DNA from 4 places in the Pseudoalteromonas sp. P1-7a genome. Region 3 is predicted to be linked to each of the others. Evidence: predicted binding sites of a transcription regulator. Region 3 holds the regulator's gene; each other region holds the start of a gene.
The links. Region 3 encodes sigma-54, which starts transcription at its own class of promoters, with help from an activator protein. Its sites were predicted from a motif close to GTTGGCACGNNNNTNGNNT; they were not measured.
Positions count from the first base shown of each region.

Region 1: AN389_RS13070 (DUF3192 domain-containing protein) is a predicted target of sigma-54. The motif match lies at 2,888-2,906, and genes of this name have one in related genera.
Region 2: AN389_RS17235 (DUF2726 domain-containing protein) is a predicted target of sigma-54. The motif match lies at 2,000-2,018, and genes of this name have one in related genera.
Region 4: flgJ (flagellar assembly peptidoglycan hydrolase FlgJ) is a predicted target of sigma-54. The motif match lies at 4,608-4,626, and genes of this name have one in related genera.

Region 1 is NZ_LKDU01000021.1:6,364-12,105, forward strand. It holds gene AN389_RS13055 (DUF1289 domain-containing protein) at 1-121, opposite strand, end outside; gene AN389_RS13060 (1-acyl-sn-glycerol-3-phosphate acyltransferase) at 224-1,363, opposite strand; gene AN389_RS13065 (D-2-hydroxyacid dehydrogenase) at 1,793-2,737, shown strand; gene AN389_RS13070 (DUF3192 domain-containing protein) at 2,952-3,332, shown strand; gene AN389_RS13075 (diguanylate cyclase) at 3,423-4,328, opposite strand; gene AN389_RS13080 (PAS domain-containing hybrid sensor histidine kinase/response regulator) at 4,312-5,742, opposite strand, start outside.
Region 2 is NZ_LKDU01000036.1:11,079-16,820, forward strand. It holds gene arcB (aerobic respiration two-component sensor histidine kinase ArcB) at 1-795, opposite strand, end outside; gene folE2 (GTP cyclohydrolase FolE2) at 1,022-1,942, shown strand; gene AN389_RS17235 (DUF2726 domain-containing protein) at 2,058-2,651, shown strand; gene mtnN (5'-methylthioadenosine/S-adenosylhomocysteine nucleosidase) at 2,771-3,478, shown strand; gene AN389_RS17245 (regulatory signaling modulator protein AmpE) at 3,479-4,423, shown strand; gene tyrS (tyrosine--tRNA ligase) at 4,480-5,679, opposite strand.
Region 3 is NZ_LKDU01000005.1:87,402-93,143, forward strand. It holds gene lptB (LPS export ABC transporter ATP-binding protein) at 1-601, shown strand, start outside; gene AN389_RS05705 (RNA polymerase factor sigma-54) at 671-2,170, shown strand; gene hpf (ribosome hibernation promoting factor) at 2,198-2,485, shown strand; gene AN389_RS05715 (PTS sugar transporter subunit IIA) at 2,490-2,942, shown strand; gene rapZ (RNase adapter RapZ) at 2,962-3,807, shown strand; gene AN389_RS05725 (HPr family phosphocarrier protein) at 3,848-4,120, shown strand; gene mgtE (magnesium transporter) at 4,259-5,617, shown strand; gene AN389_RS05735 (zinc-dependent metalloprotease) at 5,664-5,742, opposite strand, start outside.
Region 4 is NZ_LKDU01000014.1:15,394-21,135, reverse strand. It holds gene flgL (flagellar hook-associated protein FlgL) at 275-1,543, opposite strand; gene flgK (flagellar hook-associated protein FlgK) at 1,546-3,552, opposite strand; gene flgJ (flagellar assembly peptidoglycan hydrolase FlgJ) at 3,554-4,570, opposite strand; gene AN389_RS10515 (flagellar basal body P-ring protein FlgI) at 4,706-5,742, opposite strand, start outside.

The sequences.
Region 1 (5,742 bases), on a different contig from region 3:
ATGTGTTCCAATTAAAGCGCTCATCCCGGCTTCGGTAGCAACCTTTACAATAGCCTCGGTTATTTACTTGGCAAATACTTTTACAGGGGCTTGGAATATCAAATATTTCAATTTGTTGCATTGTGCCCCCTAAGTAGATTAATTACTTTGTACGAGTATAGCGTTATTTATGTACAAAAAAAAAGCAGCGTTTACGCTGCTTTTTTTACGCCAACGAAGCTGCCTAATGGCTTTCCTTACATGCTTTGTTTGTGATTTCAGCTTTACGTTGAAATGGCTTTGCATACATGGCTAAAACAAGTGGCTTTAGCTCTTCAGGCACCAAGGCTAAACGCTGCTCAAAGGTGGCGGTATCCGGCTCATTAATTACTGCTTGCTTGCAACCACCGGCAATGTAATTACCTGGGTGTAAGTAAAAAGACTCAACAATGTGCTTATCAATTGTTTGCGCTAGCTCATCGGCATCATCGCAGCCGCTTTGCACTGGCTCTCCAAAAGCTAAGTGTACATGCCCTTTGGCAGAGCTAAACCCTTCAACAATACTTGCAATGTCTTCGCCAGCTGATTTTACGTATTCACCATGTTGCTGTTTATGGTAAAGCTCTTTTGCTTTAGAAATTGCACAAGGCTCATACTGGTAAGAAATAGACACCGGAACAATTTTTAACTCTTTAATGTACTCACCAAACTCTTTCTTTTGTTTACGGCCATTCAGTTGCAGCATTTTTAGAAGCGCAGGATCTGTTTGATCAAATCCATCTTTTGCACGGCCTTCTTTTTGGGCAATCCAAATAGAGTTTCCTGCCGCTAACGAGTCATAAATATATGATGATAACTGCGTAAGCGCCTTAAGCATCTCTTTAGGTGCTTTGGCTGAGCGCTTAACGATAAAGCTTTTATTTAAACGCATCAGCTCGGTGATATAGGGTATTTGCAATAAATTATCGCCAATTGCTATGCGCACCGTCTTCATATTGTGCTGATACAACCCCCAGTTCACTAGTGCAGGATCCAGCACTATGTCGCGATGGTTTGATATAAATAAATACGCCTGCTGTGGGTCTAATTTATCTAAACCCGAAAAGGTGACTTTTGAGGTAGTGCGTTTTATAAGTTTATCTAAATACTCTGCAACTTCGTTTTGCACATCTTCAACGCTCGTAAATTTACCCCATTTTTTTCGTAACTGGCTTCTCACCAGTGCGCGAGCAATAAAAGGTATAGCCGATATAAAGCGCGGCAAGTTGTACTTTGCTATTACATCAATAAACGCATTATCGTTAATTAAACGCGCTAGCGAGGCCGCAACTTCGTCGTCGTTGTAAGGTCTTATGTCTGCGTACTTATCTTCTAATTCACTCATTACTGCATCTACAATGTTAAAAAACGGCACGCAAAACGTACCGTTTATATATAATTTTGATTATAACTCAGCCACTCTTAAATAAGAAATAGCCAATTGGTTATGCTTATTTGCGAGCCATTTCAGTTTATGACCACGCAAAAAGAAGTTGGTGCATTGTTTTTTAGTCTTATCAACTTTAATAAGGCTTGCTGACCTTTCATGGGTAAGTAAGTTCAACCTCAAAATAAAAACAGGCCCCAGCGATATAGCCCGCTAAAATATCATGTTATTTATATTTGAGTGGGCAGACCAGCCAATTTAGACTTTTATCAATAGCCTGACTTTTTGTACTAAGCATTTGGTAGTAATAGCATTAACATAAGTGTGTATTCGTAGTACCTTAAACACTCTTGTCATTTTACGGTACGCATTTAGATAGGACACACAATGAAAATCACCATTCTCGATAACGCTACTTTAGCTAAAACCTCGTTAACTTGCATTGAAGAACTAGGTGAGCTAACGACTTACGAACTTACCTCACCTGAGCAAGTTGTTGCTCACAGCCAAGGCGCGGACGTCCTTATTACCAACAAGGTTGTGCTAAATCGCGATACGATAAGCCAACTTAAAACACTTAAGCTTATATGCGTAAGTGCAACAGGCACTAATAATGTTGATTTAAACGCCGCTGAAGAATTTGGTATTGCCGTTACCAACGTAGCAGGCTACTCAACCCCTTCGGTTGTACAGCACACGTTTTCGTTGGTAACTAATTTATTAGGTAATACGCATCGCTATCAACGCGATTGTCAGCAAGGTGCATGGCAAAAAAGCGAAATGTTTTGCAGATTAGACTACAGCTTTAATGATTTACAAGGTAAAACATTTGCCATTATAGGTGGCGGCACGCTGGGTAAAGGTGTAGCCACAGTAGCACAAGCATTTGGCGCAAATGTAGTGGTGGCAGAGCGTAAAGGTGCGCCTTGTAGGAAAGACCGCACACCTTTCGAAGAAGTATTAAAAACCGCTGATATAATTAGCGTGCACTGCCCGCTAACTGATGAGACACGCGATTTAATTTCGTTAGATGAGCTAAAAATGATGAAACCCAGCAGTATTATTATTAATACCGCCCGCGGTGGCATTATAAACGAAGCCGACCTAGTAACAGCGCTTGAGCAAAATTTAATTGCTGGAGCAGGCGTTGATGTACTAACAAAAGAGCCAGCAGAGCTCACCAACCCACTAGCAAATTACACCGGCGAAAACTTGCTGCTTACCCCTCACATAGCCTGGGCAAGCACAGAGTCAATCGTACGCTTAATTAATGAGGTGAGCTTAAACATAGCAGCCTTTACTAACGGTGAATCTCGTAATCGTTTAGTGTAACGTATTTTGGCTATACTATATTTAATTGACCTAAATTAGCCTAATCGTTAAAAAAACTAAAAAGTGGCTGTTTTTACTAATGATTTTTATAATTCATCATTTAAAAATAGTCACAAAATCATAAGCTATTGAATTTTAAATCTTTGTTATATTGGCCTACTACTTGCCTTGAATGAGTAAATAATTAAATTAAAACTCATCAAGGACTATAACAATGAAAAAATCACTTTTAGCTGCAGCACTTATTGCCCCGTTTCTAACCGGTTGTGTTATTGCCGTATCAGATGGCGAAGCAGAAACGCACTGGGCAGGGAATGACTCATCAAGTTGGCAACAGCATCATAAAAAAAACCGCGAAGCAATTGCCGATCTAAAAATGGATAGCAGCTACCAATCTGTTTTAGCACAATTAAAAACGCCAAGCTTTACCGAACTGTTAAAAAAAGACGGTGATGTGTATCAGGTACTTTATTACATGACGCATAGTATTCACTCTGATGGAAAAACAACAAAAGATGAGTGCACACCGTTGGTGTTTAAAAATGATAAACTGGTGGGTATTGGTGAAAGCGCGCTGGGTATGATCACCAAATAACAACGTGCTAGTAAAATATAGTTGCCCCGCTCGGTAATAACATAATGTGTGGGGCCGATTTAAACAAGGCTTTGTGAAAACACAGCCATATTACAAGTTAAGCGCAACCACCTGATCACGACCTGCATCTTTTGCGGCATATAGCCCTAGGTCAGCTTGTTCAAGTAAAGCCTGCTCGGCACTGGCGTTGCCGTTTTCCATACTCGCAATACCAATACTAATTGTAATATGATCTGCATTTAAAGATGCTTTGTGCTCTATATTTAAATTGTTTACCGCTTTTCTTAGCTTTTGTGCAAAGGCTAATGCCTGTTGTTTATTAACATCGGGTAAGACCGCTGCAAACTCTTCCCCCCCGTAACGCGCTATAAAGTCAGTACTACGCTCACATTGCGCTGCTAAGGCTTGCGCAACCTGCTTTAAACACTCATCACCAGCACGATGTCCATAGCAGTCGTTATAGCGTTTAAAGTGATCGATATCCATTAATAAAACAGATAAGCATGAGCCATTACGTTTGCTTCTGCGCCATTCGCGAGAGAGGTTTTCGTCTAAATAACGCCTGTTGGGTATTTCTGTTAAGCCATCAATGGAGGCAAGCATCTCAAGCAAATCATTTTTTTGCTTAATAAGTAATTGATTACGAACTCTCACTTTTACTATAGATGCATTAAAGGGCTTAGTGATGTAATCCATTGCACCTAACTCAAGGCCTTTGGCTTCATCGGTGTGGCTATTATTAGCCGATATAAACACGATAGGGATAGATTGCGTAATAGGGTTTTCTTTAAGCTGCACAAGCACTTCGTAACCATCAATGCCTGGCATTACCACATCTAAAATAATTAAATCGACCTGATTTAATTTAATAAAGGTGAGCGCTTTTTCGCCGCTTTCGACTAAAAATACGTCATGCTCCGTGCCCAGTGTTTTTTCAAGCACAAGCCGATTAAGAGGATCATCATCCACAATCAGTATTTTAGCTTTTTTCGGCATCCCGTCCCCCTAAGGTTTCAATAAATATAATCACTTGTTTTAGCTGTGTGATCAGCTCTTTTAAACTTTGCTGAACAGGCTCGTTAGTTGTTTTAAGATGCGCTTCACATTGTTTTGCACACAGTGAAAGCCTAATAAACCCTAAGTTACCCGCAACCCCTTTTATGCTATGCACTAAGCGTACCACTTCATCCCGCTGGGTATTTTCCTCAATTTGCTGTAATTGGGTGTCACATAACTTTGCAAACTTCCCGACCATAGTTGCCAGTAAAGTTTCATCAAAATTAAACTGGGTAAGCGCAAAGTTTTGGTCGTAAAACTTAGGTTTTGTAAAGTCTACGTCCCTAATTGCATCTATCAAAACCTTAGCTACCACAGGTTTTGTTAAATGCTTATTCATACCACTATTAAGAGAGCGCTCAACATCTGCAGGCTCACAATGTGCTGTTAAAGCAAAAATAGGCAGTTGGCGTGCGTCAAACTGTTGGCGAATTAATTGTGTTGCTTGGCAACCGTCAATATGCGGCATTTGCACATCCATCAAAATTAAATCCGGCTTTAATATTTGTAGCAGCTCTATTGCCTCGGGGGCATTGGTGACTGTAACTACATTAACTTGGGCTTGCTTTAATACACTGCTAATAATGTCTAAGTTAAGTGGGTTATCATCAACCGCCATGATAAGTAAACCCGATATATCTTTTTTTAGCGCTTCATGATTGCTGGCTGATGCAACGTGTTCATCCCCCGCATTCGCGTTTAAGCTCATTAATCGTTGTGCTAACGCTGAGGCTTTAACATGCTGTGCGTTGATTTGGGTAGTACAAGGCAATGCTAATGTGTGCTCATGATTAACGACAACCACAGGGTATGCGTTGGCGCTGAGCGTTTCGTTTATAGATTCAACATTTAATAAATCGTTCAACGTACTTTCATCAATAATCAGTTGCTGGGCGTCAGCAAGCTTTATTGGGTAGCGTATTGCCTCTTCTAAGTGAATAGCAGCCACTTGCGAATAAGCATTAACAACCTCGTTTAGTTGTGCTGTCTCATCGCTCACAACAGCTAATGTATCAGGCATAAATACACTATTTTTAGCCGTATCTACTGCAAGCGATAAAGTAAAGTAAAACTCACAGCCATGGCCTTTATCACTATTAATAGCAATTTCGCCGCCCATCAATGCAACGCCATGCTTTACTATGGCCAAACCAAGCCCTACTCCTTGGTGGATACGTGTAGATGATTCATCCCCTTGAGTAAACGCATCAAACAGTCGCAGTTGGTCTGCTTTGGCAATCCCCACCCCACTGTCTATGACATGAAAAGATATACGCTGCCTATCTAAAGCATCATCTTCTTCAAGTACCAATTTTAAGGTAATACTGCCTTTATTAGTAAACTTAACGGCATT
Region 2 (5,742 bases), on a different contig from region 3:
TTCTTTACGGCTAGTTATATCACGCCCGAACGCCAATAAACCTATGTAGTCCCCTTGATCGTTTATAAAGGGTAATTTACGCAGCTCAAACCAACGGTTTTCACCATTTACCATGTATTCAACATCAATTGTCAGCGCTTGATGCGTTTGTTCTACTTTCTTATCCGTTCTGAGTACTTCTGCTAAAAAGTAGCTTGGAAAAATCTGCTCTACGGTTTTACCAATTAATTCAGCGCTGGTTTTGCCCATAACCTCTTCAAACATTTTATTACAGCCGGCAAACACACCATTGTTATCTCGGTAATAAAATAAATCAGGGGAGGAGTCGACAATAGAGCGAAGAAGCATGCCTTGTTGAGCAAGTTCTTGTTGAGTTTTTTTACGCTCCGCGATTTCACGGCGTAGCTCTTCAATAGCGCGATGCTTGGCATGAAACGCCATTTTTCGCTCATCTATTTCAATATTAAGGCGGTTAATATTATCTTTTAATGTTTGGTTTAATAGTTTTTCTTGTTTGGTGGCGCTGTCTAAATAAGCATATGAGGCATCTAATTGTCTAATCGAGTTGAGTAAAATACTGATCATAAAAGGAGATACAACCGCAGTAAAAAATACCACTGCTAAAATATCAACTAAATTAACCTCACCGAGTGCCACATAATAAAACATACTCGACAATATAAGCGACACGCCTAATAAAAGCGCGTAGCACATTGCCGCGGTTTTTAACTCACCAAAGCGAGTTATTAAACTAGAAAGTACTCGAGCCCAAGGGCTCAAAGAAGAATCGGTCATAGGTCAGTGTATCTCGTTACTAGGCATAAATAAAAAGTGCCTATTAATAGTCAAACGCATTTTGCAGCAGATTTTAGCATTTTTCTATTAGCTATATTCATGTTGTGCGACAAAAACAGAAAATTTTCATGTTTACTTTTGCCTACTCGTTAAACTCATCATTTCAGCAATAAATTATTTAGTGTAAAATGCTGCGCTTTATTATGACCAATAACGAGTAGCGCACATGCAAACCAATATGCCCGATATAGCTGATACGGCTCCCGCCTTACAAACAGGTAAGTTAGACTGGGTTGGTATGGGCGAAATAGAACTGCCATTTATTTTTGAATCGAAAGATTTAGCACCCGTTACCGTTAATGCAAAAGCGCGTGCCTTTGTTAATTTGCATAAAGAAGACGCTAAAGGCATTCATATGTCGCGTCTATTTTTGGCGCTTGATTTACTCTCAACAGAGCAACAAGTTAACCCACACACTTTAGCTCAAGCACTCGATACTTTTATTACCAGCCATAAAGGGTTAAGTGACAAAGCCCAAATAGAATTTAAATTTGAGTTACCACTGCGTCGTAAGTCGTTATTAAGTGGTAAAGCAGGTTGGAAAAGCTACCCAATTACCCTAACCAGTACCATTGAAAATAGCGTAATTAATTTTGAGCTAAGCGTTGATGTAACTTATTCATCTACTTGCCCGTGCTCTGCAGCACTTGCTCGCCAACTCATTCAAAATGCGTTTAGCGAAAAATTTAACCAAGAAACATTGAATCAAAAAGACGTTTTAGCATGGCTAGGCACAACGCAGGGTATTGTGGCAACGCCTCACTCACAGCGTTCGATTGCCAACGTTAAAGTAAAGCTAAATAACACGATTAGTGAATTTGATGTAGTCAATTTAATTGATACATTAGAAGCTGAGCTAAAAACACCTGTACAAGCGGCAGTAAAACGCGAAGATGAGCAAGAGTTTGCCCGCCTTAACGGTCAAAATTTAATGTTTTGTGAAGACGCTGCTCGGAAAATTAAAGCGGTACTTGAGCATAATAATTATAGTGATTACTGGCTGCAAATTAATCACTATGAATCACTTCATGCGCATGATGCGGTTGCTATTGCCGTCAAAGGTATTGAAGGCGGCTACAAAGCCTAATATCAGCGCTGTATTAATACTAAATACATACGGTAATTAACGCATAACACCAAATTTTTAGGCACGTAAATTGCTTTGTTTGAGCAGTGTCAATTTGTTGTTATGGAGTTACCGTATGGAATTCGCTTTATTATCAATTTTAGTATTAGTGGTTGGGGCCTCCGTGGTTGCGTCAAAATTTAATGATGATGGCGGAAACCCGTATCCTTTTACCCGCAAACAAACCGTGTTTACACAGGTTGAGGGGGCATTTTTAAATCTTTTAGAGCGTGCGGTAGGCGATCAATATAAAATTGTAAGCCGCGTCAAACTTATCGATGTCATCGACTGTAAGCAAGGGCTATCTGCTAAATCAAAACGTGCAGCCTTAGCTAAAGCTAAAAATAAACAACTCGATTTTGTGCTGGTCGATAAAGAAAAAATGACGATAGTGGCTGCAGTCGATTTAGTTAATAATGCCAACAAAGATGGCCACAAAGCTCAGCGCGACTGGTTTGTAAACGGTGCTCTAGAGTCAGCAGGCATTCCACATATTCGTATGAAAGTAAAATCAGGCTACCGGCCTTCTGAGGTGCGCGATGCAATTATGTTTAAAATAGGCAAACCTGCCGTGCAATCGGCTCGCCCAACTCGTAATCGCGTCAGCAAACCTGCGGTATTGTCACCTTCTCAGGCTAAAGCGCAAACCACTGCCTTAGCCGAAATTTAAAATAGAATTAAATACTCTCCTAAAAGTATTTAAAGCGAGCCGTAAAACAGCTCGCTTTTTTGTTTTTTATTGCTAACTTCACGTATAATCTACGTATTCAAACTCAGGAATCAAACACTATGAATGTCGGTATTATTGGCGCAATGGAGCCAGAAGTTAAAATTTTACGTGAAGCAATGCAAAACCCACAAGTGCTAACTAAAGCAGGGTTTACTTTTTACACAGGCGAATTGGCTGGTAACACAGTAACGCTTGTGCAATCGGGTATTGGTAAAGTCGCATCAACTATTGCAACCACGTTATTAATTGATAACTTTAATCCTGATTGTGTTATTAACACAGGCTCTGCCGGTGGCTTTGATCCCTCACTAAGTGTTGGCGATGTTGTTATTTCTTCAGAAGTACGTCATCACGATGTAGATGTAACTGCTTTTGGCTACGAAATTGGCCAAGTTCCACAAATGCCTGCAGGCTTTGCCGCACACCCAAAACTTGTTGAAGCTGCCGAGCAGACCATTGCCCAAATCAGCGAAGTAAAAACCTTAGTAGGCTTAATTTGTACCGGTGATTCATTTATGTGTGACCCTGTGCGTATTGATAAAGCTCGTAGCGACTTTCCAACAATGCTAGCTGTAGAAATGGAAGGTGCATCTATTGCACAAACATGTTTTGCGCTTAATACCCCATTTGTTGTTATTCGTTCTATGTCTGACATTGCTGGAAAAGAGTCACCGCAGTCGTTTGAAGAATACCTAGAAACAGCATCAATCAACTCATCAAAAATGGTTGTTGCACTATTAGAAAAACTAACAAAAGTTACACTGTAAATGCTAAGCAATATTGTTCAAAACCATTTGGACTTTATTGCCTTTTTTGTAGCGCTCCTTGCTGAGCGCTTTTTCCCGTTAAAAAGCTGGTATCACCCTAATACAGTATTAACCGCTGTTTTTAGTGCGATAGGAAAACGGGTTTATAAACCACATGAGCCTAAAAACTACCTTTATTTAGCCGCCACTCTTGCCAGTACATTAGTTTTAAGCGTTATTCTTATTATTATTGTATTACTGCTTGAATTTGCCTTTTACCCTGAACTGCTCGCAGGTCTTATTTTATATTTGTGCCTTGAAAGCAAAGCGATTGAGAAAAAAGCCCTGCGTGTTGCCAAGCTCGTAAAACAAAACCAAAAATCTACCGCGCGAGAACTTGTAAAGCCGCTGCTTGCCCGAGAGGTTAATAAGCTCTCAGCGCCAGGTATCATGAAAGCCTTAATTGAAAGCTTAATTTTACGCACAGCTCGCAATTACTTTACCGTTATATTTATATTTTTATTGCTTGGGCCAATTAGCGCTTTAGCGTATCGGCTCCTCACTTTAATACAACACGCGTGGCGCGCCGATATATCACCTAACAGCCATTTTTTAAAACCGCTTAAAATACTTTTGTTTGTAATCGAATTTATCCCCGTACGCATACTTGCACTAACCATTGCCGCAAGCAAAGCCAGTAAACAAAGTATGCATTACATAAAGCACTATGGCAGACATTTTTATCAAACAAATACAGGGTGGATTTTAAGTGTGTGCTCCGCCTCTATGGGCGTACAGCTAGGCGGCCCTGCAGTTTATTTTGGTAAGCGCTTTAATAAAATGCGAATTGGTACTGATAGACTGCCATCTCCCGATGATGTGCCCGTAATAATTAATAGGTTAAATCAAGCACGTGTATTTTGGCTGTTAGTCATTATCAGCATTGAAATTGTAAAGCTTATTTAGTTTTTTAACGCGCACAAAAAAACCAGCCTAAGCTGGTTTTTTTGTTTTAACTGCGCTTACGCAACAGTAATATTCGCAAACTTACGTTTACCTACTTGGTAAATAGCGGTTGTGCCTTTTGCTACCTCAAGCTTAGTATCAGTGATTTTATCTTCACCGTTAAGTTTTACTGCGCCCTGCTTAATCATACGCATTGCTTCAGATGTACTGGCTACTAAATTAGCTTCTTTAAGTAAGTTAGCAATTAAAATACCCTCATCTGCAATTGTAATTGTCAGCTCAGGGATTTCATCAGGTAGCGCTTTTTTCTGAAAACGTTTGATAAAGTCATCGTGTGCAGCTTGTGCTGCTTCTTCACTGTGGAAACGGGCAATTAATTCTTTCGCCAATTCAATCTTAATATCACGCGGGTTAGTGCCCTGCTCTACGCGTTGTTTTTGCGCTGCAATTTCTTCGATTGATAAGCTGCTTAGTAAATCGTAATAACGCCACATAAGTACGTCACTAATCGACATTACTTTACCAAACATATCGTTTGGCGCATCCGTAATACCAATGTAATTACCTAGCGACTTAGACATTTTTTGAACGCCGTCTGTGCCTTCAAGCAACGGCATCATTAATACTGTTTGCGGCTTTTGACCTTCTACTTTTTGAAGCTCGCGCCCCATTAAAAGGTTAAAACGCTGATCAGTACCACCAAGCTCTACGTCTGACTCAAGTGCAACCGAATCCCAACCTTGTACAAGTGGGTATAAAAATTCATGAATAGCAATGGGTTGACCGCTGCCATAACGCTTTTTAAAATCATCACGCTCTAGCATGCGCGCTACAGTTTGATTGGCAGCAAGTTTAATCATACCCGCAGCGCCTAGGTTTTCCATCCACTGAGAGTTAAAGGCAACCGTTGTTTTTGCAGGATCTAAAATCTTAAACACTTGCTCTTTATAAGTCTCAGCATTGGCAAGTACATCTTCACGAGTCAGTGGTTTACGTGTTACATTTTTGCCTGTCGGATCGCCAATCATGCCAGTAAAGTCACCAATTAAGAAAATAACCTCATGACCTAAATCTTGAAAGGTTTTCATTTTATTAATTAGTACAGTGTGACCTAAATGTAAATCTGGCGCGGTAGGATCGAAACCCGCTTTAATTTTTAACTTTTTGCCCGACTTTAGTTTTTCAACTAATTCGTCTTCAATTAATATCTCTTCTGCACCGCGTTTTATCTCTGCTAGAGCGGTTTGTAAATCCACTGTGTATTACTCCAAAATTCTGCCAACGAAGGGGCAACTAGATGACTTGCTACATAAGGGTTT
Region 3 (5,742 bases):
AACCACCACCTTTTACATGATTGTAGGGTTAGTACCTAGCGACAAAGGTAAAATATCTATTGATGATAACGACATCACGTTATTACCTATGCACAGTCGTGCTCGCTTAGGCATTGGCTATTTGCCGCAAGAGTCATCTATATTTAGAAAGCTAACAGTTTATCAAAATTTAATGGCTATTTTAGAAACGCGCAAAGAGCTAAATAAAGCCGCGCGAGAAGAAACGCTTAACAACTTACTTGATGAATTTAGCATTCAACATATACGTGATAGCCAAGGTATGGCGCTTTCTGGTGGTGAACGCCGCCGTGTAGAGATAGCCAGAGCACTCGCAGCGAACCCTAAATTTATTTTGTTGGATGAGCCTTTTGCTGGTGTTGATCCGATTTCAGTGTTAGATATAAAGAAAATAATAGAACATCTTAAAAATCGTGGCATTGGCGTATTAATTACCGATCACAATGTAAGAGAAACCCTTGATGTTTGTGAAAAAGCCTACATTGTTTCTCATGGGGAGCTAATTGCATCTGGCACCCCAGAACACGTATTAAATGACAAAACTGTACGCGATGTTTATTTAGGCGAGCAATTTAGGCTGTAACATTTAAGCCACACCTACAAGCATCTGCTAATATTAATTATAACAACATAAAAGGATTGTTAGAGATACATGAGGCAATCATTACAGCTGCGCATGGGCCAGCAACTTACAATGACTCCACAATTGCAACAAGCGATTCGCTTGCTGCAGCTCAGTACATTGGATCTCCAGCAAGAAATACAAGAAGCACTGGATAGCAACCCGCTATTAGAAGTAGAAGAGCAAGATTACACGGAAGAGTCGGCTGGAAAAAATGAACAAAAAGCAGATACGGATGATGTAACCGTAAGCGCATCGGCTGATGATACAACCAGTGAATACGAGCAAGACAGTGGTGAAGCTTTAAATAAAGACACCGTTAGCGATGATATGGCGATGGATGTAACTTGGGATGAGTACATGAGTGCAGCCCCTGCGGCATCTTCAGGCCCAATGCCAGAAGATGAGTCTATTTATCAGGGCGCCTCTACTGAAACGCTACATGAGTACTTAATGTGGCAACTTCAGCTTACTCCTTTTAGCCCCACTGATGAAGCTATTGCTATAGCCATTGTAGAAGCTGTAGATGACTCGGGTATTTTAACGCTAAGTTGTGAAGAAATTTTAGAAAGCTTTAACCAAGAAAACGATGACGACGTTGAGGTTGAACTGGATGAAATAGAAGCCGTTTTAAAACGTATTCAATTATTCGACCCTGTAGGTATAGCCGCGCGAAGCTTACAGGAGTGCTTGTGTATTCAGCTTAATCAGTTTGATAAAGACACCCCTTTTATAGAACAAACTAAAATGATCTTAACCGATCACATTGATCTATTAGCGGCACGCGACTATCGTACATTAATGAAAAAGACTAAGCTTAAAGAAGACGAGCTTAAAGAGGTCATGACTCTTATACATACCCTCAACCCAAAACCTGCAGATACAATAGTAAGGGAAGAGTCTGAGTATGTCATACCGGATGTATCAGTTAAAAAAATTAAGGGCCGTTGGGTGGTAGAGCTAAACCCAGATAGCATGCCAAAAATACGCGTAAATAGTCAGTATGCGGCCATGTCACGTACCGTAAAATCTAGTGGAGATAGCCAGTTTATTCGCTCTCATCTGCAAGAAGCTAAATGGTTTATAAAAAGTCTTGAAAGCAGAAACGACACGCTGCTAAAAGTAACAAACTGTATTGTAAAACAGCAACAAGCGTTTTTTGAACATGGCCCCGAAGCCATGAAACCAATGGTTTTAAACGATGTTGCTGAAATGGTAGAAATGCACGAATCAACAATTTCGCGTGTTACTACGCAAAAATATATGCATACGCCACGTGGTATTTTTGAGCTTAAATATTTTTTCTCAAGCCACGTAAGCACTGAAAACGGCGGCGAATGTTCGTCAACCGCAATACGTGCCTTAATTAAAAAGCTAATTGCCGCGGAAAACTCAGCCAAACCATTGAGTGATAGTAAAATTGCGGATATATTGGCAGAGCAAGGAATTAAAGTAGCTAGACGCACAATAGCAAAATACCGTGAATCGCTAGCTATTCCACCGTCAAATCAGAGAAAGAGTTTGATATAAGACGTAAAAAACAAAGAGGAAATGCTTATGCAACTAAACCTAACTGGTCGTCACGTAGAAGTAACTGATTCACTTAGAGACTATGTAAATAATAAATTTGCAAAGCTAGAAAGGCACTCAGATCATATTAGCAATGTGCATGTCATTCTCGATGTAGAAAAACTCAACCAAAAAGCAGAAGCGACTATTCATGTAAGCGGCGCAGATTTATTTGCCTCAACAGAGCACCAAGATATGTATGCTGCTATAGACTCGTTGATTGACAAGCTCGATCGTCAAGTCATAAAACATAAAGAGAAGCTTGCTAGACACTAATATTATGAAATTAAGTACATTAGTATGCCAGGACTGCAGCAAAGCTGCGGTCCTTTTTAGTAGTAAAAAAAGAATTTTAGAATTTATCAGTGAGCTGGCTCATGAAAAGCTCCCTTACTTACCGCAACAGGATATTCTTAATGCGCTAGCTAGCAGAGAAAAACTAGGTAGTACGGGTATTGGCCGCGGTATCGCAATTCCGCATGGCAGAATGGGTGGCGTAGAAGAACCGCTTGCGTTAGTACTCGTTAGTGACAAGCCTGTAAACTTTGATGCTATTGATAACTGTCCTGTTGATATTTTTGTTGCACTCATCGTACCAGATGGCGATAACCAGCAGCACCTAAAGACTCTAGCAACCATAGCTGATAAACTGAGCAATAAAGAATTTTGCAAACAGCTGCGAAACGCTAAAACCGATGCAGAACTGTATCAAGTAATTGTTGATCAATCGTAGTAAATACTAAGGGCTATAAATGGAGTTAATAATCATAAGCGGCCGTTCCGGTTCAGGTAAATCGGTTGCTTTACGTGTGGTTGAAGATTTAGGCTATTATTGCGTAGATAATATCCCGGTCAACCTGCTGCCCTCTTTAGTACGTAGTGTTTCAGATAACTATGACAAAATAGCTGTTAGTATCGATGTTCGTAATATCCCCAAAGAACAAGACGAGTTTAACGATATTCTCGAGTACCTACCTGACTTTGCTAAACCCACTCTGTTTTATTTAGACAGTGATGATCAAACACTCATAAAACGTTTTTCAGAAACACGCAGATTACACCCTTTATCCATCGATTCATTGCCGCTCGACTTAGCAATAAAAAAAGAAAAAGAGCTGCTTGATGTACTTGTAACCCGCGCAGACTTTATGCTTGATACGACTGATTTAAGTGTTCACCAATTGGCTGAGTCAATTCGCGAAAAAATACTCGGAAAAAAAGATAAACAACTAATTGTAACGTTTGAATCGTTTGGTTTTAAACACGGCATACCTAAAGAAGCTGATTATGTATTTGATGCTCGCTTTTTGCCAAATCCGCATTGGGAGCCTGAACTTAAACCGCTTACAGGTCTTGATCAACCTGTAAAAGACTTTTTGGCAAACCACAGCATAGTGCAAAAATTTACTTGGCAAATTCAAACATTTGTACAAACTTGGTTACCACACTTAGAGCGCAATAACCGCAGCTACCTGACTATTGCAATAGGTTGTACGGGTGGACAACACCGCTCGGTTTATTTAGCCCAAACTATAGGTGAGAGCTTTGCAATGACACATCCAAATGTAAAAATTAGGCACCGTGAGCAAGAAAAGTAACCTTAAAATAATAACCTGTTCAGTTTAGGTATAGTAATTTATGCGTTGTGAAGACACGTTTTTAATAAAAAATAAATTAGGCTTACACGCCAGAGCGGCAACGGTCCTTGCGCAATTAGCTGTGCAATTTGATGCTAAAATTACCTTACATCAAGATGATAAAGAAGCCGCTGGTGATAGCGTATTAGCCTTAATGCTACTCGAAAGTAGTAAAGGCAAAGAAGTTAAAGTTGTATGTGAAGGCCCAGACTCAGAAAAGGCTTTGCATGCGGTCGGACAATTAATCGCACAGCGATTTAACGAACAAGAATAAACGTTTAATTACCAAGCTTACTCATACATTTTTGCTTTATACCCTGATTTGTGTAGCTTGGTAAATGAATAGTGTTTAATTAGATTAATCACAATGCGGTTAATCGCCTCCCCTCGTATATAAAAAATTAGGATGCCAATGCCAGAAGCGTTTGAACAAGACTACCCACTGCAACAACTAAAACAGGTGACTAAATCACTTAATAGTGGGCAATTTGTTCAAGTAAGACGCATGCTAGCAAAAACGGCCCCGTGTGATACTGCCCTTTTACTTGAATCCTCTCCGCATAAAATTAGACGCATGCTTTGGCAGCTGGTTGACCCAGATGTACAAGGGGACGTGCTAGAAGAGCTCTCTGAAGATGTACGTTTAGGCATCATTGCCCAAATGGAACCTGAGCATATTGCCGCCGCCACTGAGGATATGGGCCACGATGATTTAGGTGAAGTACTACGTAGCCTACCTGACACCGTGTATAAAGATGTAGTTAGCGCGATGGACACGCAAGACCGTGAACGTGCGACACAGGCTTTATCATACCAAGAACGCTCTGCAGGCGCGCTAATGAACACCGATACGGTGACCATTCGCCCAGATGTTACACTTGATGTTGTACTGCGCTATATCAGGCTGCGAGGCGAGCTACCAGAAGGCACCGATGATTTATACGTTGTTGATAAGCACAACTGCTTTTTAGGTGCATTGTCTCTTAGTACGCTTTTAACTAATCCGCCTGAAAAAATTGTTCAAGATTTAATGGATGAAGACTGTGAGTCTATCCCTATCTCGATGGATGAAAGTGAGGTCGCTCAATTATTTGAACGCCACAACTGGATATCTGCACCGGTAGTCGATGATAACGCACACTTGCTTGGACGTGTCACTATTGATGATATTGTTGATGTTATTCGTGAAGATGCTGAGCATAGCTTATTAAGCTTAGCGGGTCTTGATGATGAAGAAGATACCTTTGCACCTGTTTTAAAAAGTTCAAAAAAACGCTCAGTATGGCTTGGCGTTAACTTACTTACCGCCCTGGCTGCTGCCTTTGTGGCCAGCTTTTTTGAAAGTACCTTAGACATTCTCCCTATTTTAGCTGTACTCAATGGCATAGTGCCCTCAATGGGTGGTGTAGCAGGTAGTCAGTCTTTAACACTGGTTATTCGCGGTATAGCTGTGGGGCATATTAATCAAACTAACCAACGTTTTTTAATGGCTAAAGAATTGGCCATAGGCGCATTAAACGGGATTATTTGGTCATTACTTATCGCTGGTGTAATTGCACTTTGGCAGTGGGATTTTATGCTTGGCGGCGTGCTCGCATTTGCTATGTTTATGAATCTTGTAGTAGCGGGTGTTGCTGGCGCATGTATTCCTATTTTATTGAAAAAAATGAATATAGACCCTGCACTTGCCGGCAGTGTTGTACTAACAACTGTGACTGATATTGTTGGTATTTTTGCCTTTTTAGGCACAGCAACGTGGCTACTTATTTAGCAACCTAACCCTAGGTTAAGTAGCCACTATTAGTTAAAACGTAAAATTATATTGGTGAGCCTGGTGGCATTGGTAAATTAGTAAAGTTTTCAGGCCACTTACCAGCTTTTATAAACTGTTTAATT
Region 4 (5,742 bases), on a different contig from region 3:
TGACCATCTCCTAGGTTTAAACAGAGTGTGGTTCAACACGTTTTAACAGGAACCACTATTCGATAATTTCTTATCATTAGAAAAGCATTTACTGTGCCAACTTTAAAAAACATTTAAGCGGTTGTTTTTAAGTGGCTTTTTTAAAAGTGTTGGAGAGCTAACCAAGCGTTAAATGTTTAGGTATTAAAGTGACAAATTATTGCCACGCTAATGAGGGAGGTTTTTGCCGCTTTATGCTAACTAAAGCGGCAAGGTATTTCTGCTTATAATTTATTTACAAGTAATCAAATAATGAAAGGTTAGTTAAACGGCCAAATGTGGCTTGCGAGGCTTGCAGTGCGGTTTCTTGTTTAGTGAGGTCACTAATAGCTTCTGCCATATCTACTTCTACTAGATCAGAAAGGTTGCTTTTGTTTTGAATATCTTGCGCAAGGTTTGAGTCGCTTACACTTTCAACCGCATTCATACGCCCGCCTAAGCTCGCTTGCGTATACACGACTTGCTCACTTGCATTTTGAAGCTGTACTACACCATCAGCTAGCACTTGCTGAAAATCATTGTTATCCAGTGTGCCATCATTAAGCCCTGTAATGAGTGATTGTAATGTATTAAGCACATTTTCTTTGTGCGGCTTTTCGAGGGTAAAATCAAGCTGGCCTGGTGCTTCGCCTTCAAATTCGATTTTCATTCCAGCAAAATCGATTGGCTCATCCGTTATCTCGCCAACTTGTGCAGGGCTTAGCGACACACCGTCACGCAATATTTCATAAGTATCGGGGTCATTAGCGGTAGCGCCTGGCGTTATTATAACATTATACGTGTTCGCTGTTGCCGCAGCGGTTGGGTCAGCATTGTAATTATCTTGATGGAAACGGTCGAACTCTGTTTGACCATCTACATAAACCGTGCCCGCTGTAATATTATTTGCAGGGGTAGTTACCGGGATAGCAGCTTGATTATCTGTAACATCTAACCTTGCATCGCTTTTTTCAAATGTATCAAAACCGTTATCGCTTGATTTAATACTCACCCCTTCAGCAATGGTTATAACATGCTGGCCTTGATCCCCATTATAAGTGTACTCACCTGTTGTAGAGTCAAACTGATAGGGTTGAGTGCTGTCTTGGTAGCCTGAAAATATAAACTTACCGTCTTCTGAGCGGGTATTCATCAAATTGACGAGTGTTTTTTGTATTTCACTCAGCTCAGCCGCGATTGACTCTAAATCATCTTGAGTATAAACACCATTACCTGCTTGAATCGCTAGCTCTTGCGCTTGTTGGATATTGGTATTTATACTTTGTAAAATGGTTTCTTCAGTCTCAAGTCGGCCAGTTAATTGGTCAATATTTTTAGTATATTGCTCATTTGTTTGTATTTTATTTGAATACAGCATTCCTTGCGAGATAGCGGCAGGTGCTTCTGAGGTAGTTAAGTATTTTTTACCTGTTGTTACTTGCTCTTGTGCATTAGCAACACTTTGTTGGTTATCGAGTATTTTATTAATGTTGTTTTGATACATTAAGTTATTTGATAAACGCATAATTACCTCGCCGCACTTAATAAGGTATCAAAAACTTCTTGGGCAGCAGCCAATACTTGAGCTGATGCCGAATATGATTGTTGAAAACGTAGTAAATTGGCAGCTTCTTCATCAAGGTTTACACCCGAGAGCGATTCATACCAGGCTTCAGATTGCTGGGCTAATGCATCAAATGCACTGGCACTGGTAATGGCTTGACCAGTGACTACGCCAATATCACTCACTAACCCCGAATAGGCTTGATTAAATGTGTCGTGATTATCAGCTGCTGCTGTTGTCACTACATTTTTACGCACTAATTCGCCATTTTGTAAATCAGCGAGCTTTAAACCATTGCGGTTATCATCAAAGCCGCCTTCGTTAAATTCAAGGGTGAAAGTGTCTCCAGTGGCTGGCGTGCCTTCAATGTCAAAGTCAAAGCCATAGTTGCTATAAGGTGCACCAGCCTGAGCCAGTATACCCTCTGCCGGTGGCGTTATAGTAAAGGTTGTGGTGCCATTTGCATCTGTAATTTGGTATTCATTTGCAGCGCCCGTTTTAACAAGAGTGATATCACCATTGGCTAAACTAGGGGCGGTGGTAAAGCCACCCGATGTAACGCTTGTTACTTCTCCAGCTGAAATAGTGGCAGTGCCTACATTATCTATACTGTTAGCTGTACGAATAGGCGATGCCAGAGCTAAGTCTTCACCGCGGCTTGTCGCAAGGGAAATACTGTTTGCCGCTTCAGAGTTAAGTTTAATTTGAAACTGATCACCGGTATTACCTGTACCTGCTACATTAATTTGTAAACCAAACGACTCCCCACTTGTAATGTCGTCTGAGTCGATGACACCAGATGGCGGTATCGTTGCTAAAGAAGCGCTGCCTATCGGCTCCCCTTTATTATCAACGGGCTGAATGCTCACTTCATTTGCATTAGCGGTATAAGTAACAATAAAGTCGCTGGCAGGCAGTTCACTGCCCTTACCGGCCTCAAGCGTGGCAGTTAAACTGGCACCGCCGGTATTATCTTGGTATGCATAAGCGCCCACGGTAGGTATAGTAAAAATATCACCGCCTAGCTCACCGTTAGCATCCATACCCAATTTATTTTGCTCGTTGAACGCATCTGCAATTGCCAATCCCATTTGGCCAATCTGGTTTTGTGCAGGCACAAGTATGTCGTCTCTAAAAGCCAGCAAGCCGCCAATTTTGCCTTTTAATTTGCTTGCATCTATTTCTAGCGGCACGGCTTTGCCGCCATTAACATCAAGCGTCAATTCTTTAAAATTAGGATCGGGGTCGCCCGACAAAGAAAACAAGTTAAATGTACCGTTTTCCATAACTAAAGACTCACCGCTGCCCATAAATACGAGTTTTTCGCCATTAGGGCCATCGAGTGTTTCTATATCTACGAGCTCTGATAATTCACGAATAGCTAAGTCGCGCTGGTTATAAATAGAACTCGCGTCTGATGCGTTATTAGTACCATTTACGACTGCAATTTCTTGGTTTAACGTATTTATATTTTGGATGAGTGAGTTGGCTTCTTCAGAAAAAATCTCAAGCTGCTCATTCACTATACCTTGTTGCTCAAGCACAATACCTGAGAGCCTGTCCATTTGATCAACTAAACTTTGCGCATCGGTCATTACGAGTGAACGAGCAACTGATGAAGACGGCTGATTTAGCGCCTCTTGCACGTTATTAAATAATGAATTTATGCCGGTTGATAAGTTGTTAGACTCTTCCGAAAAAATAGTATCAACACGGTTGGCTTCTGTTACGAATTGATCAAAAAACGATTTATTTGACGTATCGCGGTTTAACTGCGACTGGGCAAATTCGTTCAATAACCGATATGTTTCGCCGCGCCCTACTTGGTTATCTACCATAGTGGTAAATTCAGTGCGCTCACGTACGTAGCCTTCGGTATTTACATTGGTGATGTTTTTACTGGTCGTTTGCAACAGTTCAGAGCTTGAACGCACCCCTGAACTGGCAATATTTAATAAACTAAACGACATATTACTTCACTCCTTGGGTAAACGCGCTTGTTGCAATATTTTTAAGCTCACTACTATTTAGCACTTTTTTTATTTTGCTCGCGTAATTAGGGTCCGTTGCATAGCCTGCTTTTTGTAGCGAATCTAAAAATTCGTTTGGCTGTGCTGTTTTTTGTAATGCTTCTTCGTAACGTGGGTTTTGCGTTAAAAAATCGACAAAGTCGTTTACGCTTTCTTTTATAGAATCATAAGCTCTAAAACTTGCTTGCTTTTTAACAGGCGTGCCTTGCTCAAATTCAAGCGTTACTTTACTTGCTTTGTCGCCTTCCCAGCTTTTATCTGATTTAATATTAAACAGGTTATTTGAGCTATTACCGTCACTTTTATTAATAATATGCTTGCCCCAACCAGTCTCAAGGGCCGCCTGAGCGACCATCACTGCAGGGTTTAAACCTATTTTTTCGGCCGCTGTTTTGGCATGCTCCCACACTGCACTCACAAATTCTCCAGCATTATTAAATGTCGGTTGCTGTACAGGCTGTGTTGGGGTTTTAGTGTCTGTTGCTTCGCTGCTGAGGGCTAAGTCGTCTTTATTTACTTGCTCAACATTATTCAGTTCTTCGTGGGGTAGTTCAGAGCCTGCGCGTTTATCACTGATAAAGTCGTTGGTTGTTCTTAACACTGAGCCAGGCATAAAGTTTTCAGCCTCTGGAGAGAGCTGCTGCACAATTAAATCAGCCAAGCCTAAAGACCCATTTGATGAAAGCTCAGAAGAGAGCTGCTGATCGTGCATTTCTTCAAAAAACTTTACGCCGCTAGAGTTAAACGGGCTGTCTTCATCTTCAAATGCTTCGTTAGCTTTACGCATGCCTTTTAGAAGCATCTGCGTAAAAATAGCTTCAAATTGTGCCGCTGCTTTTTTTAGCGCCGCTTTAGAGGCATCAGTAGATGCATCACCGCTGTTTAAAGCGTCTTGACGTAAAGTATTAAGATTACTTAAATCAAAAAAGTTTTGCTTATCGAGGTGATTTGTTTCCATCAGCTTTTTGACACAAAAATGAATAATGCTTTAAGAAATGCAAAAATTGAGCCAAAGAAAGGTAAACAGTAAAAAGCTTAAGTACCTTTTGAGTACTTAAGCTTTATTTGGAAGGGTAAACATTCTAAAAAATAATTAAATAACAACAAGCTGTCCGTTAATTGCACCCGCTTCTTTAAGCGCTTCTAAAATAGCCATTAGGTCTCCAGGTGCTGCGCCTACTTCATTTATAGCACGCACTAAGTCATCTAAGCTAACGCCGGGGTTAAAAACAAACGCACGAGAATCATCTTGATTAACGTCAATAATACTTTGCTGTGTAACAACGGTTTCGCCTTCTGCTAAAGGATTAGGCTGCGTTACATTTTGCTGTTCAGCAATTGTGACTGTTAGACCGCCATGGGTTATTGCCGCAGGCTGTAGCTTCACATTTTTGCCAATGACAATCGTTCCCGTACGTGAATTAACAATAATTTTGGCTGAAGTGTCAGCAGGCTTAAACTCTAGGTTTTCAAGCGTTGATAAATAAGACACTCGTTGCGATGCATCACGTGGCGCAATAACGCGTACTGAGGCAGCGTCAATAGCTTGTGCACTATTAGGGCCTACCAAATTGTTAATTGTTGCTTCTAAACGTTTTGCCGTTGTAAAGTCAGGGCGGTTTAAGTTAAAAGTAATGTAGTCGCCTTGCATAAAAGGACTTTTAACTTCGCGCTCAACAGTAGCTCCGTTTGGTACGCGGCCGACGGTTGGGGTATTAATAACCACTTTACTGCCATCAAGCCCTTGTGCACCTAAACCCCCTACTATTAAGCTGCCTTGTGCTATGGCGTATACGTTACCATCAACCCCTTTCAAGAAAGTTTGTAGTAATGTGCCGCCACGTAAACTCCCTGCACTGCCAATAGAAGAAACCGTAATATCAATTGTTTGCCCTGGCTTTCTGAACGGCGGCAGCTCAGCATGAACTGCCACTGCAGCTACATTTTTAATTTTAGGGCTTTGCGTTGAAGGTAAGGTAATTCCAAAACTGTTTAGCATGCCCCTAAAACTTTGTTGCGTGTAAGAGTTTTGCTCCCCTGTGCCAGGTAGCCCCACCACTAAACCATAGCCAACCAATTGGTTGGCACGGACCCCTTCAACCATAGAAACATCTTTTATTCGTTCCGCGC